4 regions of the Pseudomonas sp. Stari2 genome follow, and region 4 is predicted to be linked to each of the others. Evidence: predicted binding sites of a transcription regulator. Region 4 holds the regulator's gene; each other region holds the start of a gene.

Region 1 (4,398 bases), 3.0 Mb from region 4:
TCGCCAGCACCGCAAAAAACACCACGTAGGTGAACGGGCCGGTTTTCTTGTCGAGGGCCGGCCTGCCACTGGCAGCGGAGGCCGGGCTGGCGGTCAGGGAGGGAGTAGCCATGGGCGGACAATCCTGAGCGGGGGAAGGAGTGTTGCCCATGATCGTTGCTAAATATTACAGAGAGTCTGCGATAGATCAGTGTTTGGCGGATTAATCGCACCGTTGGTCTTCTGACTGGTGATCATTTCCACGCTCTGTCGGAAGTCAGTAATCCCGCCGCTTGCGAAACGCCCAGCGCCCGGCGATCACGGTAAACGTCACCACCAGCGCCACCAGAATCCAGAACCCTTCCGGATCAGTGGCCAGCGGCACGCCGCCGACGTTCATGCCGAAGAAACCGGCAATGATGTTGATCGGCAGCGCCAGCACCGTCACCACGGTCAGGGTGAACAGCGTGCGGTTGCTCTGTTCGTTGAGGTTGGCAGCGATCTCTTCCTGCAACAGCTTGATCCGCTCGCCGAGGGCGGTGAGGTCGTTGATGATCAGCGCGAACTCCTCGGTGGACTTGCGCAGCTCCTTCACGTCTTCCTTCTGCAACCAGGACGGCGGCCGGTTGAGCAGGCGCAGCAGCGAACCTGGCTCCAGCGCCAGCAGTCGTTGCAGGCGCACCAGCACCCGACGGTTGGCGCCGAGTTCGGCGCGGTTGGTCGACAGTCGCGAGGACAGCAATTCGTCCTCGACCTGATCGACGCTCATGCTGGTCTTGCGCACGATCTGGGTCAGCACTTCGCCCTGGTCGCGCAGCAAGTGCACGAGCAATTCCGACGGCGAGCGAAAGCACTCGCCGGCCTTCACCGACGAACGCAGTTTGTCCACCGAGTGCAACGGTTGCAGGCGCGCACTGACAATCAGTTTGCTGCGTACGCAGACCCACAGCGTCGATACGTCTGAAGAAACCATGCTGCTGAGGTTGAACACCACGTCGTTGACCACCGCCAGCAATGCCGAATCGACATGCTCGATGCGCGTCGAGCGCGAACCTTCGTGCAACGCTTCAAAAAACTCTTCGGGCAATTGCAGGTGGCTTTTCATCCAGCGCTCGCACGCGGCGTGGGCCAGGTTCAGATGCAGCCAGAGAAACTCATCGCCGTCGTCTTGCAGGCAGCGCAATGCAGTCGCCGAGTCGACCTCGCGACCACGCTCACCGGGGCGAAAACGAAAACCGTAGAGCAAGCCGAACAGGTCTGGATCGCGATGGCTGATATCGAGGCTGTGGTTCATGAAGTCTCGCTGGGAAGAGGGCGTCTGTCGCGGGATTTGCAGATTCAGCTGAGCCGCATCATCGCAATGTCACATGACGCTTTTGTGACAGCAAAATGATGTCAAATCAACGTGTTACCGGCGGTCGGATATTTCTCAAGAAGCTCTCTGGCACGCCGATCACGCATGAGTTAGGTTGCGCGCCTTCGGCCATGAGCCAAGGTCCGCCGACACGGATGTCCGGCCACAATTCACGTCTTACCGGACGTGCCTCATCCCTGTCCCGAGTACCTGCAATGTTGCAAAAATCCCTGAGAGCGCAAATTCTTGCCCTGCTGAGCGGCAGCCTGCTGGCGATGCTGTTGATCGCGCTGGCCTGCTTTCACTTCCTGTCCAACGGCGTGCAGAGTTACAGCCAGTTGATCGCCGGCCCCTTGCACGCCTCGCAACTGATCGACGAAGCCAACCTGCAATTCAAGGTGCAAGTGCAGGAGTGGAAAAACGTCCTGCTGCGCGGCAAGCAGCCAGCGGACCTGGCCAAGTACTGGGGCCAGTTCGAAGACCGTCAGCGCGATGTGCAGGACATCCTCGGTGAGCTGGCCAACCAGAAAGGCCTCGAGCCTGCGCTGAAAACCCGCATCGAACGCCTGCGCGAAGAACATCGACTGCTGGGTGCTGCGTATCAGAAGGGCCGCGATGCCTACGTCGCCGCCGGTGCCGATCCGACCGCTGGCGACGTGGCGGTCAAAGGTGTTGACCGTGCCGCCAGCGACCAGATGAGCGAGCTGGTGGCCGAGCTGCGCAAGCAGGGCACCGAGCAATCGGCGCAGATCAGCGCCAGTGCCGATCGCACCGTTTGGCTGGGGCTACTGGTGATGCTCGCGTCGGGCCTGCTGATCGGTTTACTGAGCCTGTGGCTGGTCAACCGCAATCTGGTCGAGCCGATCCGCAAGCTCATCGACTACGTCACCCAGTTGAGCAAGGGGCGTCTGGTCGAGCGTGTGGCCAGCGACCGTCAGGACGAACTGGGCAACCTGGCTGCTGCGGCCAACACTCTGCGCGATTTCCTCGCCGAAACTTTCAACCATCTGCAGCGCAGCGCCAAGGATCTGGACAGCGCCAGCGGCGAATTGAACGCCATCGCCACCGTCATGGCCGGCGGCACCAACGAGCAGTTCAACCGCACCGATCAGGTGGCCACGGCGATGAACGAAATGTCTGCCACTGCCCAGGAAGTCGCCCGCCATGCGGCTGATGCAGCGCGCGCTGCCGACGATGCCGACCAGTCCGCCCAGCAGGGCGAGAAGGTCATGCAGAGCACCATCCACAGCATCACCCAGATGCGCGGCGAAATCGCCAACACCGCCACGGTGATCCGTCGTCTGGAAGCCGACAGCGGCCGCATCGGCAAGGTGCTGGAAGTGATTCGCGGCATCGCCGAGCAGACCAACCTGCTGGCGCTCAACGCCGCCATCGAAGCGGCCCGAGCAGGGGAAGCCGGGCGTGGTTTTGCGGTGGTCGCCGACGAAGTGCGCAACCTCGCGCAGCGCACGGCGGAGTCGATCATCGAGATTAATCAGATCATCCACAGCGTGCAGACCGGCGCGGTGGATGCGGCCCACGCCATCGACAGCGGCCAGACCCGCAGCGATGAAAGCGTCGAGCAAGTGACCCAGGCCGGCGCCATGCTCGAGCGCATCACCCACGCGGTCGAAGCGATCCGCGACATGAACCGCCAGATCGCCACGGCGGCTGAAGAACAGACTTCAGTGGCCGAAGACATCTCGCGCAACCTGACCGAGATCACCTCGATCGCCAGCACCAACCTCGACAACGTGCAGCGCACTGAAAGCGCCAGCCAGAACCTGCATGGCCTGTCCGGCCAACTCAACGACGTCACTGCTCGCCTGAGCGTCTGACCCGCCACTGATTGTGTACCGGCCCGGTTACCGAGTCGGTACACAGTCGATCTCAATTTCACGTGCGCATCGCCGATGGCCGGTTATTCATAACCGTCATTGGAGATTTCCCATGGTCAGCATCACGTCTGTTTCGATCAATCAGACCGTCACCACACCTACCAGCAAAACATCGATTGCCGACCCGGTCGACGACACCTCGACCACAGCGGCGGCCGGCACCGGTGTGAAGGCTGACACCAGCAAAGTTGCGGCGGGCGGTGGTGCAGCACCGACCGGTGACAGCAGCTCCGGCAATGATGAATCGGATACCGTGAAAGAACTGCGCAAGCAGATCGCCGAGCTGCAAAAGCAATTGCAGGAACAGCAACAGGCGCTGCAAGCGGCTCAGGCGAATCAGGAAAGTCAGGATGCCAAGGCGGCGGATGTTGCCGCTGCGCAGTCGCAGATCGCGACGACGTCGGCTTCGTTGCAGACGGCGACGGCGGCGTTGCTGGCGGCGTTGCAGGAGTCTGATTCGAGTACGTCGGGGGCGTTGGTCAGTACTTCTGCATAAGTCGCAGACACAAAAAAGCCGCACGATCCGAAAATCGTGCGGCTTTGTCTTGCGAGGTAATCAGTGATCTTGCTTGTTGCTCAGAACCTTGCCGGTGGCCGCATCCAGGTCAACATCCCATTCCTTGCCATCGGCAGTACGCAGTTCGACTTCGTACTCATAGCCGTTGAAATGGTTGTCCAGGTCGGTGTCGACGATGGTCGCGCCCGGGTGCAGGGCCAGGGCAATCTTGTTCAGCTCTTCCAGTGGCTTGATCTTGCCGGACTTGACCAGCTCAGGGATCTGATCGACACGAACGTCAGCCTGGGCCAGGCCCGCGGTGAGGGTCAGGGCAGCAGCGGTAAACAGGGCAGTCAGGGTTTTCATCGGTTATTCCTTTGGGTGATTCGTTCAAGTGGGCTCAGGTTAACGACCTCAACTTAATTCACCCTTAATACACAGCGAGCAGGCCGGACTCCCAATGGGAGTGGGCCTGCTCGCGAATACTGACGCCCGATTTACAGATCAGAAACCGTTGTTCTTCAACACCTGATCCACACTGGCGGCGGCCGGGCGTTTGTAGAACTTCAGCAGTTCGCTGGCGCGGTTGGTGAAGATGCCGTCGACGCCGGCGGCCATGACTTTCTCATAGTCCACTGGCTCATCGACGGTGTAGACGTGCACCAGCAAGC
Region 2 (4,398 bases), 1.2 Mb from region 4:
CGAATGGTCCGGCCAGGGTACTCACACCACGACCACTGCACGGCTGTTCCACTTCCCCGGTGGCGGTGAACTGATCGACTCCCCGGGCATCCGCGAATTCGGCCTGGGCCACGTCAGCCGTGCCGATGTCGAGGCGGGGTTCATCGAATTCGACGACCTGCTCGGCACCTGCCGCTTTCGCGACTGCAAGCATGATCGCGAACCAGGCTGCGCCCTGCTCAAGGCCCTTGAAGACGGACGCATCCAGCAGCAGCGGATGAACAGCTACCGCTCGATCATCGCCAGCCTGCCGGAAAACGGTTACTAAGTAGCCAGACACAAAAAAGCCGCGATCATCTCGCGGCTTTTTTGTGGGTCACTGCTTCGGCGCGGGCGCCGGTGCAGTGGCCGGTGCAGCAGGCGCCGGGGCTGGCGCCGCGCTGCCCGGCTCGGCCGGTTTCGGCAGCGGATCGTCGAACAGGTTCAGTCGTTCGCGCAACTCATGGGCCGGTACCGGCTGCTGATCCGCCGGCAAGGCGTTCGGGTCGACCGGGGCGGCCGGCGCCGCGCCGTTCTGACCTTGATCTGCCGGTTTCGACGGGTCGGCGCCTTGCGCACCTTCGATGGCGGCCTGGGCCTTCTTGGTCAGCACCACGATGTCGATACGGCGGTTGACCGGGTTGAACGGGTTCTCCTTGTCGAACAGCGCCGACGAGGCGTAACCCACCACACGTGCCACTTGCGAGTCCGGGTAACTGCCCGCCACCAGCGCACGCCGGGCGGCGTTGGCGCGGTTGGCCGAAAGCTCCCAGTTACCGAAATCACCAGTGCCGGTGTACGGCTTGGCATCGGTATGACCGCTGATGCTGATCTTGTTCGGCACCGCTTTGATGGTGTCGGCCATGGCCAGCAGGATGTCTTCGAAGTACGGTTTCAGGCGTGCAGAACCAGAGTCGAACATCGGCCGGTTCTCGGCATCCATGATCTGGATGCGCAAGCCGTTCGGCGTGATCTCGAACAGAATCTGATCCTTGAACTTCTGCAGTTGCGGGTTCTCGTCGACCTTGTTCTGCAGTTCCTGCAGCAACAGTTCCAGACGTTCCTTCTCGACCTGCTCGGCCATGCCTTCAACCTGATCGGTGTCGACCGTGACCTTGTCCGGTTGCGGCTGAGACTTCACTTCAGGGTTGAGGGTGTTTTCCGGCGCCAGGGTCGGCGTGCCGCCCAGGTCGATGATGTACGGCGTACCGCTCTCGGAGAAGCCGACCGGATCCTTGAAGTAGCCGGCGATGGCGATCTTCTGTTCCGGCGTTGCGGTGGACAGCAGCCACAACACCAGGAAGAACGCCATCATCGCCGTCGCGAAGTCGGCAAAGGCGATCTTCCACGCCCCGCCGTGATGCCCGCCACCGTAGCGCTTGACGCGCTTGATGATTATCGGCTGGTTATTTTCCATGACTTAGCGACCGCGAACCGCTTGTTCCAGCTCGGCGAAGCTAGGACGGTGAGCCGGGTACAGAACCTTGCGCCCGAATTCCACGGCCAGCGACGGCGGCATCCCGGAAGCCGAAGCCACCAGCGAAGCCTTGATGGCTTCATAGACGTTGAGCTCTTCCTTGGCATCGTGGGCCAGGGAATGCGCCAGCGGGCCGAAGAAGCCGTAGGCCGCCAAGATACCGAAGAAGGTACCGACCAGTGCTGCACCCACGTGCAGACCGATGGATTTCTGATCGCCCTCGCCCAGGGACGCCATCGTCACCACGATACCCAGTACCGCCGCGACGATACCGAAACCTGGCATGCCGTCGGCAATGCCGTTGACCGCGTGGGAAGGATGCTCCAGTTCTTCCTTGAGGCTGTACAACTCCATGTCGAACAGGCCTTCGAGTTCGTGCGGCGCCATGTTGCCGGACGACATGATGCGCAGGTAATCGCAGATGAACGCGGTCATGCGTTCGTCTTTCAGCACCGCCGGGTACTTGGCGAAGATCGGACTCGCAGCGGCATCTTCGATGTCGCCTTCGATGGCCATCATGCCTTCACGGCGGCTCTTGTTGAGGATCTCGTAGATCAGGCCCAGCACTTCCAGATAGAACGTGTGGCTGAAACGCGAGCTGAACATGCTCAGGGATTTCTTGAGCACATGCATCGTCATGTAACCGGGGTTGGCCTGGAGGAATGCTCCGAGTGCCGCACCACCGATGATCATCACCTCGAAAGGCTGGATCAGGGCGGCAATCTTGCCGTGGGAAAGCACGTATCCGCCGAGCACGCTCGCGAATACGACGATGATGCCGATAATTTTAGCCATAGGTAGAAAGTACTTACTTAAGTCGGGTTCAAGGTCATATTCGGAAGTTAAAAAATCTCTTCTTCTACTTATCGGCAAAACTGCGCCAGACTATAGCCAGTTCAGGCGAAAAGCCAATTTAGCCCATGCCGGGCGCGTCTACAGTCAGTGAAGATCTCGTCCAGACATGGCTAATGAAACGAACGTCCCACACGCAAGACCGACCACACTCGATGGCTGGGTGAAGCTGCTCGACGGCGTGCGCCTGCCGGTGCCGCAAGAGGCCCATGACAAGGTCTGCCGGGCGATCCGCGACAATCGCAGCTCGTTGCGCGACATTGCCGACCTGATGCAGGACAGCCCGGCGCTGGCCCTGAGCATCATCCGCGAAGCCAACCGCCATACCCTAGGCAGCCTGACCGCACCGGTAGAAAACCTTGAGGTGGCGATCAATCGCCTGGGCCTGGCCCGCACCGAAGAACTGCTGGCACGCCTGCCCGCCGAACCGCAGGCGCAAATTCCCCAGTCCCTGCGCCAGATACAGATGATCAGCCAGCACGCCACGCAGCAGGCCAACGGTTTTTTTGCCAGCCGCCTGGCGCGGCTGTGGCAGGACATTCACTGGGGCAGCCTGTTGTTTCTTTCGCCGCTGTGGCCGTTGGCGATGAGCTTTCCCAAACTGCTCGAAGAGTGGGAAGTTCGGGTCATTCACAAGGGCGAATCGGCCCGCGACGTGGAAAAACAATTGTTCGGCGTGCGCCTGCTGAAGATCGGTGCGGCACTGGTGGAAGCCTGGCACCTGCCGATCTGGGTGCAGCAGGGTTACCGCCTGCTGCTTACTGAACAGCGTGAACTGGTCAAGGTCCTGCGCATCGCTCGCGATGTCGATCATCCGCTGCGTCAGCAGAATCGTCTGGATGACGACCCGACCCTGCGCAACTGGCTCAATCAGCCGGCCAACACCGTGCTGCTGGCCAACGGCCTGGCGCTGTCGGCGCAACAGGCCTGGGACAGTCCGCACAGCAAGCGCTGGCAGTACCTGACCAGCCTCTATCTGCAAATCCCGATGGACGAAGTGCAGCAGCAGTTGCACCAGCAGGCCGCCAACAGTGCGCGTCGGCATTCGATGCCGGATCTGTGGCACCCGGCGGTTTCCCTGCTGTGGCCGTGGGGCACCCATCGCCTGCCGGCCGGCCTGTTGCCTGCCGCTGCACCCAATGCCGAAGACCTGGCCAAGTGGCGCCGGCAATGCACCGAACTGCTGGCCGAGCCAAGCCGTTTCACCAACGCCATGCACTTGACCATTGCCGCCCGCGACGCGCTGGTGGCCAGCGGCATGCGCCGGGTGATGATCCTGATGGCCGACCGCACCCAGTCCAATCTGCGGGTGCATCAGATTTCCGGTTTGCCGAAGGAAGCCGCTGCGCTCAATTTCGTCGTCAGCCAAAGCACCGTGCTGCAACGCCTGCTCGCGCAGCAGGCACAGGTGCGGATCACTCCGGAGAACAACGCCCAGTTTTCCGCCCTGCTGCCGCCGTCCCTGCGTACGCTGTTCCGTGGCGAAAACCTGCTTCTGCGCTCGCTGGTCCATAACGGCCGGGTGATCATGATCGTGGTCACCGACCAAGGTGGCGGACCGTTCGCCGACATCACCGTGCAAGCCTTTGGCAAAACCGCGCAGTGCATCGAGAAAGCCCTGCACAGCTTTAGCCAGCGCGGCCAATGACAGCTACAATCCTTCCCCTTTGTGCTCTGGAGACCTCACATGTCTGACTTCTCTGGCCTGGCGCTGGTGATCGAGCCGAGCGACCTGCTCCCGCGCCTCGATGCCCGCAATCTGATTCTGGTGGATCTGACCAGTGCCGCCCGCTATGCCGAGGGTCACATTCCCGGCGCACGCTTCGTCGATCCGAAGCGCACCCAGCTGGGCCAGGCACCGGCCCCGGGCCTGCTGCCGACAAAGGAAAAACTCGAAGAGCTGTTCGGTGAACTGGGCCACAACAAGGACGCGGTCTACGTGGTCTATGACGACGAAGGCGGCGGCTGGGCCGGACGCTTCATCTGGCTGCTCGACGTAATCGGTCACGACAAGTACCACTACCTCGACGGCGGCCTGCCGGCGTGGCTGG
Region 3 (4,398 bases), 2.9 Mb from region 4:
AACCCGTTCGGCAAGCCGCGCAAGCTCGACAGTGCGCGTCACTGCCAGTTGTGGCAAGTGACGGTGGCCAATGCCCCGCAAGCCAAATCCCTGGAAAGCCTGGCCCAGACTTACGAACTGCCGCTGGCCGAAGGCCCGCTGAAAGTCATCAGCCTGCCGGGCGTGTTCAGCCATGGCCGACTGGATCGCGGCAGTGCCCTGCTACTGGAGCATCTGGACAAGCTGCCGAGCGGTCATCTGCTGGACTTCGGTTGCGGTGCCGGCGTACTTGGCGCGGCGGTCAAACGTCGTTACCCGCACAATCAGGTCACTCTACTGGACGTTGATGCCTTCGCTGCTGCCAGCAGTCGTCTGACTTTGGCAGCCAACGGTCTGGAAGCCGAGGTACTGACCGGTGACGGCATCGAGGCAGCGCCGATGGGTTTGAACGCGATTCTGAGCAATCCGCCGTTCCATGTGGGTGTTCATACCGACTATTTCGCGACTGAAAACTTGCTGCGAAAAGCGGCCAAACATCTGAAAAACGGCGGCGAACTGCGCCTGGTGGCGAACAGCTTCCTGAAGTATCAGCCATTGATCGAAGAGCATCTGGGCGTGTGTGCAATCAAGGCCGAAGGCAACGGATTCCGGATTTACCGGGCCAAGCGCGGCTGAAAATTAGCACTTGCCGAATGGATTGCGCCTAGGCAGAATCCGCTCCGTCCTAGGGGAGTAGTCTCCCACGAGCGCCAAGCTCGTCCGGCATACGTCAACATACTTGATCCTCAGATCATGGCGTATGCGACCCAAGCGTCCGCACCAGACGGATCGCAGGGTTTGACAAGACCTATGACACGCACACCTTACCCGGGGCGGGAAGGCTGTACGTGTCATAGCCGTGTCGACCCGCCCCTTAGGAAATCCTGATGCTGGACTCGTTACTCGTTCCCACCGCAATCGTTGCCTTGGCCGAAATCGGCGACAAGACGCAACTGCTCGCGCTGATTCTCGCCGCTCGCTTTCGCAAACCCTGGCCGATCATTGCCGGTATCGTCGCTGCGACCCTGGCCAACCACGCGGCAGCCGGTGCGGTCGGCGCCTGGTTCGGTAGCTTCTTCTCCGATTCGGTCCTGCACTGGATTCTCGCTGCGAGCTTCACCGCCACCGCCCTGTGGACGCTGGTGCCGGACAAGATGGACGACGATGAAGCCAGCACCGCCCGCAAGTTCGGTCCGTTCCTGACTACCCTGATAGCCTTCTTCCTCGCGGAAATCGGCGACAAGACCCAGATCGCCACCGTGATGCTGGCTGCGCAATACCCGGAACTGTGGCTGGTGATCATCGGCACCACGGCGGGCATGCTGATTGCCAACGTGCCGGTGGTTCTGGCGGGTAACTTTGCGGCGGAGAAACTGCCGCTGACCCTGATCCGTCGACTGGCCGCCTCGGCGTTCATGATTCTGGCGATCGTCGCGGTGTACAAGGCGATGCAGAGCAGCGGCTGGGTCTGATCCGGCAGATCGCTCCCACACTCAGTGCGGGAGCGATCATTGCTTCAGGACTTGGGCGCTTTCTCGTACAGCGGCATGACCTTCGGAATCGCCGCCTGCAACGAGGCGATCCGGCTGGAGGATGCCGGGTGAGTGCTCATGAACTCCGGAGGTGCACCTTCGGACGCTTTGCTCATCTTGTTCCACAGGGTGATCGCGGCGTTCGGGTTGTAGCCGGCGCGAGCAGCCAGTTCCAGACCGATCAGGTCGGCCTCGTTCTCGTTGGCGCGGCTGTTGGGCAGCGTCATGCCATAGTTGGCCACGGTATCGGCCAGCGCCAGACTGTCCTGACCCAGACCGAGCAACGCGCCGGCACCCTGCTTGGCCATCTCGATGCCATAGGCCTTGGACATTGCTTCACGACCGTGCTCGCGCAGGGCGTGGGCGATTTCATGACCCATGACGGCGGCGATTTCATCGTCGGTCAGTTTCAGGCTGTCGATCAGCCCGGTGTAGAAAATGATCTTGCCGCCAGGACCGCAGTTGGCGTTGAGCTCGTCACTCTTGATCAGGTTCACTTCCCACTGCCATTGCGCGGCGTCCGGACGGAAGTTCGGCGCCTGGGCGATCAAGCGGTTGGCAATCGCCTGAACCCGCTTGGCTTCGTTGCTGGTCTTGTCCAGCACGCCTTTGCTGGACGCCTCGCCAACGGTCTTCTGATAGGACTGGGCATACATCTGGTCGACCTCTTGCGAGGACAGCATGCTGAACATGTATTGCTTGCGTTCCACGCCCACGGCACCGCCGCTGGTGGTGTTGACCGACTGACAACCGGACAGCAACAGCGCTGCGCTCAGTGCACTTACAACCAATGTCTTGTTCATTCAAAAGCTCCCTGAAAACATGCCGCGTATCCTAGGCGGGTAATTGTATCGACGCCAGATACAACGGACGTGTTGCACCCACTTTCAGAAGGCGCCCGCCGGCCATGTAGGAAAAAATTCATATCCGCCGACATGCCCTGCGCATCTGCGTCGCGCACTGCTCCATTTGCGACATCCGCCTTCAATTGCGCGTACTTCACCTCATGGCGCAATAGTGGCTGCCGATACAGCAACGCAGACGTCCTCTTGCGTGCGGAGCTTCCATGAAATTCAAGTCGATCCAGTTTTCCGTGGCCGCCCTGGCCGGCGCCATCGTTCTCAGCGTGGTGGCTGCGCTCGTGCTCTATGCGCTGTTCTCCGGCGCCCGCACTCAAGAGATGGTCCAACAACGGACCCAGGCCCAGTTCGAACAAGTCATCGAACAGCGCCTGACCTCGCTGGCGCAGACCCAGGTCAGCCAGATCCAGCGCGAGCTCGAAGCGCCGCTGCTGATTGCCGGCGGACTGGTGCGGGTCAACGCCCTGCTCGGCACGCCGGGTGCCGATGGCCAGCCGCGACTGACCGTCAGCCGCGAGCAACTGATCAGCCTGATCAAGGAAAACGTCGAGAAGAACCCGAAGATTCTCGGCACCTACATCGGCTGGGAAAAAAACGCACTGGACCACAACGACGCGGCCTACGTCGGCACCAGCGTGGTCGGCATCGACACCGCCAACGGGCGCTTCCTGCCGTGGTGGTTCCGCAACGACGACGGCACTCTGGGCCTGGACAAACTGGTGGACGTCGACGACCAGAAAGTCCTGTCCACCGGCGTGCGCGCCAGCGAGTACTACCTGTGCTCGAAGGAAACCAAAAAATCCTGCGTGATCGATCCGGCGCCGTACAAGGTCGGCGACAAGATCGTCATGCTCGCCTCCTTCATTGAACCGATCATGCTCAACGGCGCCTTCCAGGGCATCGTCGGTGCCGACCTGTCGGTGAACTTCATCCAGGAAATGCTCCTGGGCGCGAACCAGAAACTGTACGGCGGTGCCGGGCAAATGGCCCTGATCGGCGGCAACGGCCGGATCGTCGCCTACACCAAGGACCCGAGCAAATTCGGCGAGAAGGTCAGCGACATTCTCGACGCCCAGCAAATTGCCAACATGGCCAATCTCAAGCGCGACGAAGTGACCTATTCCGTCAATAAAGAGGCCGGGCGGATCGAGTTGTATCTGCCGTTCGGCATCGGCCAGACCGATGCGCGCTGGACCCTGATGCTGCAACTGCCACTGAATGCGGTGATGGCCGATCTGCAAAAGCTGCAAGGCGACCTCGACGCCCAGCGCAAATCCGACACGTTCGGCATGGCCATGGTCGGCCTGCTCATTGCCGGCCTTGGCCTGCTGGTGATCTGGCTGGTGGGCCACGGCATCGCCCGACCGCTGAAGCAAATGGTCACCATGCTCGATGACATTGCCCAGGGTGAAGGTGACCTGACCCGTCGCTTGAGCAGTGATCGCAAAGACGAACTCGGTTCAATCGCCAAAGGCTTCAATACCTTCCTCGCCAAGCTGCAGGCGATGATCACGCAGGTGGTGTCGTCGGTGCAGAGTGTCAGCGACTCCTCGGAGCACACGGCGGACATCGCGATCCGTACCAATATCGGCATACAGAAGCAGATGGCCGAGATTGATCAGGTCGCCACCGCGGTGCAGGAAATGACCGCCACGGCGCAGGACGTGGCGCGCAACGCGACCCAGGCCGCGCAAGCCGCCAGCCATGCCGATCAGGCCGCCAGCCAGGGCATGCAGATCGTGCGCGACACGTCGAATTCGATCGGTGTGCTGGCCGTCGAAATCGGCAAGGCCGTGGACGTGGTGCAGACGCTGGCCAAGGACAGCGAAAACATCAACGCGATCCTCATCGCCATTCGCGGGATCGCCGAGCAGACCAACCTGTTGGCCCTCAACGCCGCCATCGAAGCCGCCCGTGCCGGTGAGCAGGGTCGCGGTTTCGCGGTGGTGGCCGACGAGGTGCGCAACCTGGCGCAGAAGACCCAGAAG
Region 4 (4,398 bases):
CTGAAAACCCTGGGCCGGATCCTCAATGTGTCGGTGACCCACGTCGACCCGGGCCAGTCCCTGGTGCAGGCGCTGGATCCACTGCTGCGCAAACGCGTGGTGCTGATCGATACCGCCGGCCTGCAGGCCAGCGATCCGGCACTGCGCATGCAGCTGGAAAGTCTGGCCGGTCGTGGCATTCGGTCGAAAAATTATCTGGTGCTGGCAACCACCAGCCAGAAACAGGTTCTAACCGCCGCTTATCACAGTTACAAGCGTTGCGGGCTCGCCGGGTGCATCCTGACTAAACTGGATGAGACGGCCAGCCTTGGCGAAGTGCTGAGTCTGGCGATCAGTCATGAACTGCCGGTCGCCTACCTGACCGATGGCCCCCGGATTCCGGATGATCTGCATCTGCCGCGCCGTCATCAATTGGTCAGCCGCGCCGTCAGCGTGCAAATGCAGGAAGAACCCAGCGAAGAAGCCATGGCTGACATGTTCGCTGATATCTACCACAGCCCGACCAAGCAGGTTGGCTGAGGTAATGAACAGTTTTTGTACCTACATCGATGGTCTGCCACGCATTGTTCCGGTTGTGAACGCGCAGCCAGTAATGTGGCCTCCGTCTATGCAAGACAAGGTAAAGAAATAACATGGGCAGCATGCATCCCGTACAGGTGATCGCGGTGACCGGCGGCAAAGGTGGCGTCGGCAAGACTAACGTGTCAGTGAACTTGTCCCTGGCGCTGGCAGAGCTTGGCCGTCGGGTCATGCTGCTGGACGCCGACCTGGGTCTGGCGAACGTCGACGTTCTGCTGGGCCTCACGCCCAAACGTACCCTGGCCGATGTGATCGAGGGCCGCTGCGAGCTGCGCGACGTGCTGTTGCAAGGTCCCGGCGGGATCCGCATCGTGCCGGCCGCTTCTGGCACCCAGAGCATGGTTCATCTGAGTCCGGCCCAGCATGCCGGCCTGATCCAGGCGTTCAGCGATATCGGCGACAATCTCGATGTGTTGGTGATCGACACCGCTGCGGGTATCGGTGACTCGGTAGTCAGTTTTGTTCGCGCTGCGCAAGAAGTGTTGCTGGTGGTCTGCGACGAGCCGACCTCGATTACCGACGCCTACGCGCTGATCAAACTGCTGAACCGCGATTACGGCATGAACCGCTTCCGCGTCCTGGCCAACATGGCCCAGAGCCCGCAGGAAGGTCGCAATCTGTTCGCCAAGTTGACCAAGGTCACGGATCGCTTCCTTGACGTCGCCCTACAATACGTCGGCGCGGTGCCTTACGACGAAAGCGTGCGCAAGGCGGTGCAGAAGCAGCGTGCGGTCTATGAAGCTTTCCCGCGTTCCAAGTGCGCACTGGCGTTCAAGGCGATCGCACAGAAGGTCGACACCTGGCCGCTGCCCGCCAACCCGCGCGGCCACCTCGAATTTTTCGTCGAGCGCCTCGTGCAGCAAACGGCAGGACCTGTGCTATGACCGCCAGCGGTATGAATTTCTACAAGAAGTCGGCACGTGACGCGCAGTACGAACTGATCGAGCGTTACGCGCCACTGGTCAAACGCATTGCTTACCACTTGCTGGCGCGATTGCCTGCCAGTGTGCAGGTCGAAGACCTGATCCAGGCCGGGATGATCGGCCTGCTCGAAGTCTCGACCAAATACGACGCCAGCAAAGGCGCCAGTTTCGAAACGTACGCGGGCATCCGGATCCGCGGCGCCATGCTCGATGAAGTACGCAAGGGGGACTGGGCACCACGCTCGGTTCACCGTAACACCCGTATGGTCAGCGACGCGATTCGCTCGATTGAAGCTAAAACCGGCCGTGACGCTAAAGATCACGAGGTTGCGGCCGAACTCCAATTGAGTCTCGACGATTACTACGGGATTTTGAATGACACCCTGGGCAGCCGACTGTTCAGTTTCGACGACCTGTTGCAGGACGGCGAACACGAAGGGCTGCACGAGGATGGCGCCAGTGCTCATCTTGAGCCGTCGCGCGATCTGGAAGATGAGCGCTTCCAGGCTGCGTTGGCGGACGCGATTGCCAATTTGCCGGAGCGTGAGCGACTGGTGTTGGCGCTGTACTACGACGAAGAGCTGAACCTCAAGGAAATCGGTGAAGTCCTTGGCGTCAGTGAATCGCGGGTCAGCCAGTTACATAGCCAGTGCGCGGCCCGCTTGCGGGGGCGTTTGGGGGAGTGGCGAGCGCGCTGAAGGCAGTGTGGGGACGCTGCGAACGAGGCTGGTGCGGTGGTGAACGGCACCGGTCTTGCTCTGTTGTGCTCCAGACAGTCATCGAGTGTTTTGCCGGATTGATTGAAATGGCGCGTCCAGGTGCTGGGCGCGTTTAAGACTGCTTGGAGGTCGAATTGAACAAAGACATGAAAATCCTCATCGTTGATGACTTCTCAACGATGCGGCGGATCATCAAGAACCTGTTGCGTGACCTCGGGTTCACCAACACCGTTGAAGCCGACGATGGCACCACTGCCATTCCGGTACTCAACAGCGGCAGCATCGACTTTCTGGTGACCGACTGGAACATGCCTGGCATGACCGGTATCGACTTGCTGCGTCACGTGCGCGCCGATGAAAAACTCAAGCACCTGCCAGTGCTGATGGTGACTGCTGAAGCCAAGCGCGAGCAGATCATCGAAGCGGCCCAGGCCGGTGTTAACGGCTACGTGGTCAAACCTTTCACGGCTCAGGCGCTGAAAGAAAAAATCGAGAAGATTTTCGAACGCATCGGCTGATGACGCGCGGGGGAGCTATGGAGCATAAAGAATCTTCACAGGGCGACTTCGAGTCGACGCTGAAAAAACACGCGGTCGAACTGGTCGAAAGCCTTGAAAAAGGCAGGTTCGGCGACGCTGTGCAACTGATCCATGAGCTCAATCAGACCCGTGACCGTGGCCTGTACCAGGAAGTCGGCAAGCTCACGCGCGAACTGCACAGTGCAATCGTCAACTTCCAGATCGACCCGCACATGCCGCAGGCCGAGGAAGTGTCGCAGATCACTGATGCGACCGAGCGCCTGAGCTATGTGGTCAAGCTGACCGAAGCGGCGGCCAACCGCACCATGGACCTGGTGGAAAGCGCCACGCCGGTGGTCAATGGTCTGGCTGACGAAGCCCAGGCATTGAGTGCCGACTGGGGACGCTTCATGCGTCGTGAAGTCGGGGCTGAGGAGTTCCGCGAGCTGGCGCGTCGGGTCGACGGTTTTCTGACACGCAGCAGCACCGACAACCGCGCAGTGTCGAGCAACCTCAACGACATTCTGCTGGCCCAGGATTACCAGGACCTCACAGGTCAAGTGATCAAGCGCGTGACCCAGTTGGTCACCGAAGTCGAAAGCAATCTGCTCAAACTCGTGCTCATGGCCAGCCAGGTGGACCGCTTTGCGGGCATCGAACATGACCGTGCTGCAATGCTCGCTGAAAAAGATCCACAAAAACATCTCTCGCAGGGTGAAGGTCCGCAGATTCATGCCGATAAACGAGAAGACGTTGTGTCCGGTCAGGACGATGTGGACGATTTGTTATCCAGCCTTGGATTTTAGTTTTCTGGGTTTTTAGACCTGTAGGAGCACCCCATTAATGAGCTTCGGCGCCGATGAAGAGATCCTTCAGGATTTCCTGGTTGAGGCCGGCGAGATTCTTGAGCAACTGTCCGAACAACTGGTCGAGCTGGAAAGCCGCCCGGATGACGCAGATCTGCTCAACGCAATTTTTCGCGGTTTCCACACTGTAAAAGGGGGCGCCGGCTTCCTTCAGCTCAATGAGCTGGTGGAGTGCTGTCACATCGCCGAAAACGTGTTCGACATCCTGCGCAAGGGTGAGCGTCGTGTAGATGCAGAACTGATGGACGTGGTGCTCGAAGCGCTGGACGCGGTGAACAGCATGTTCAGCGAAGTCCGCGATCGCAGCCCGATCACCGCTGCAACCCCGGAACTGCTGGCCGCCCTGGCGCGTCTGGCCGAACCGCAATCGGCGGATGAAGCCCCGGCTTCGCCCGTGGCCGAGATGATCGAAGAGCTGGTCGTTGAAAACGAAACCGGCGACTCCGGCGACATCACCGATAACGAATTTGAACAGTTGCTGGACTCGCTGAACGCCGTCAAGGCCGAAGCCGAAGCCCCCGCGCCTGCCTCCAGCGAAGCGGCCAGCGATGAAATCACCGATGCCGAATTCGAGTCGCTGCTCGACCAGTTGCACGGCAAGGGCCAGTTCGCGGCCGACGCCGTGGCACCGGCGGCCGCTGCGCCTGCGACTCCGGCGGCGGGCGACAGCTCGGACATTACCGACGACGAATTCGAAGCCTTGCTCGATCAGTTGCACGGCAAGGGCAACTTTGCCGTCGATGCGCTGGAGTCGGCCATTGCTTCCGTCCCTGCGAATGCAAGTGCTGCCCCG

What was found. Region 4 encodes FliA, which starts transcription of late flagellar genes. Its sites were predicted from a motif close to CTAAAGTTTNNNNNNNNNNNGCCGNTAA; they were not measured.
Region 1: the regulator FliA is predicted to act here: its motif matches at 1,408-1,435, upstream of NH234_RS22845 (methyl-accepting chemotaxis protein).
Region 2: the regulator FliA is predicted to act here: its motif matches at 2,359-2,386, upstream of motA (flagellar motor stator protein MotA).
Region 3: the regulator FliA is predicted to act here: its motif matches at 2,554-2,581, upstream of NH234_RS24875 (methyl-accepting chemotaxis protein).

Annotation. Positions count from the first base shown of each region.
Region 1 is NZ_CP099760.1:4,993,117-4,997,514, reverse strand. Features, by position in the region: gene NH234_RS22855 (inorganic phosphate transporter) at 1-112, opposite strand, end outside; gene NH234_RS22850 (transporter) at 257-1,273, opposite strand; gene NH234_RS22845 (methyl-accepting chemotaxis protein) at 1,549-3,171, shown strand; gene NH234_RS22840 (hypothetical protein) at 3,284-3,727, shown strand; gene NH234_RS22835 (PepSY domain-containing protein) at 3,788-4,093, opposite strand; gene NH234_RS22830 (glycerophosphodiester phosphodiesterase) at 4,232-4,398, opposite strand, start outside.
Region 2 is NZ_CP099760.1:785,126-789,523, reverse strand. Features, by position in the region: gene rsgA (small ribosomal subunit biogenesis GTPase RsgA) at 1-307, shown strand, start outside; gene motB (flagellar motor protein MotB) at 356-1,435, opposite strand; gene motA (flagellar motor stator protein MotA) at 1,439-2,290, opposite strand; gene NH234_RS03470 (HDOD domain-containing protein) at 2,457-3,995, shown strand; gene rhdA (thiosulfate sulfurtransferase) at 4,035-4,398, shown strand, end outside.
Region 3 is NZ_CP099760.1:5,438,878-5,443,275, forward strand. Features, by position in the region: gene NH234_RS24860 (methyltransferase) at 1-654, shown strand, start outside; yybP-ykoY riboswitch at 695-817, shown strand; gene NH234_RS24865 (TMEM165/GDT1 family protein) at 906-1,490, shown strand; gene NH234_RS24870 (M48 family metallopeptidase) at 1,535-2,353, opposite strand; gene NH234_RS24875 (methyl-accepting chemotaxis protein) at 2,617-4,398, shown strand, end outside.
Region 4 is NZ_CP099760.1:1,993,006-1,997,403, forward strand. Features, by position in the region: gene flhF (flagellar biosynthesis protein FlhF) at 1-519, shown strand, start outside; gene fleN (flagellar synthesis regulator FleN) at 633-1,463, shown strand; gene fliA (RNA polymerase sigma factor FliA) at 1,460-2,200, shown strand; gene NH234_RS09165 (chemotaxis response regulator CheY) at 2,368-2,739, shown strand; gene NH234_RS09170 (protein phosphatase CheZ) at 2,757-3,545, shown strand; gene NH234_RS09175 (chemotaxis protein CheA) at 3,583-4,398, shown strand, end outside.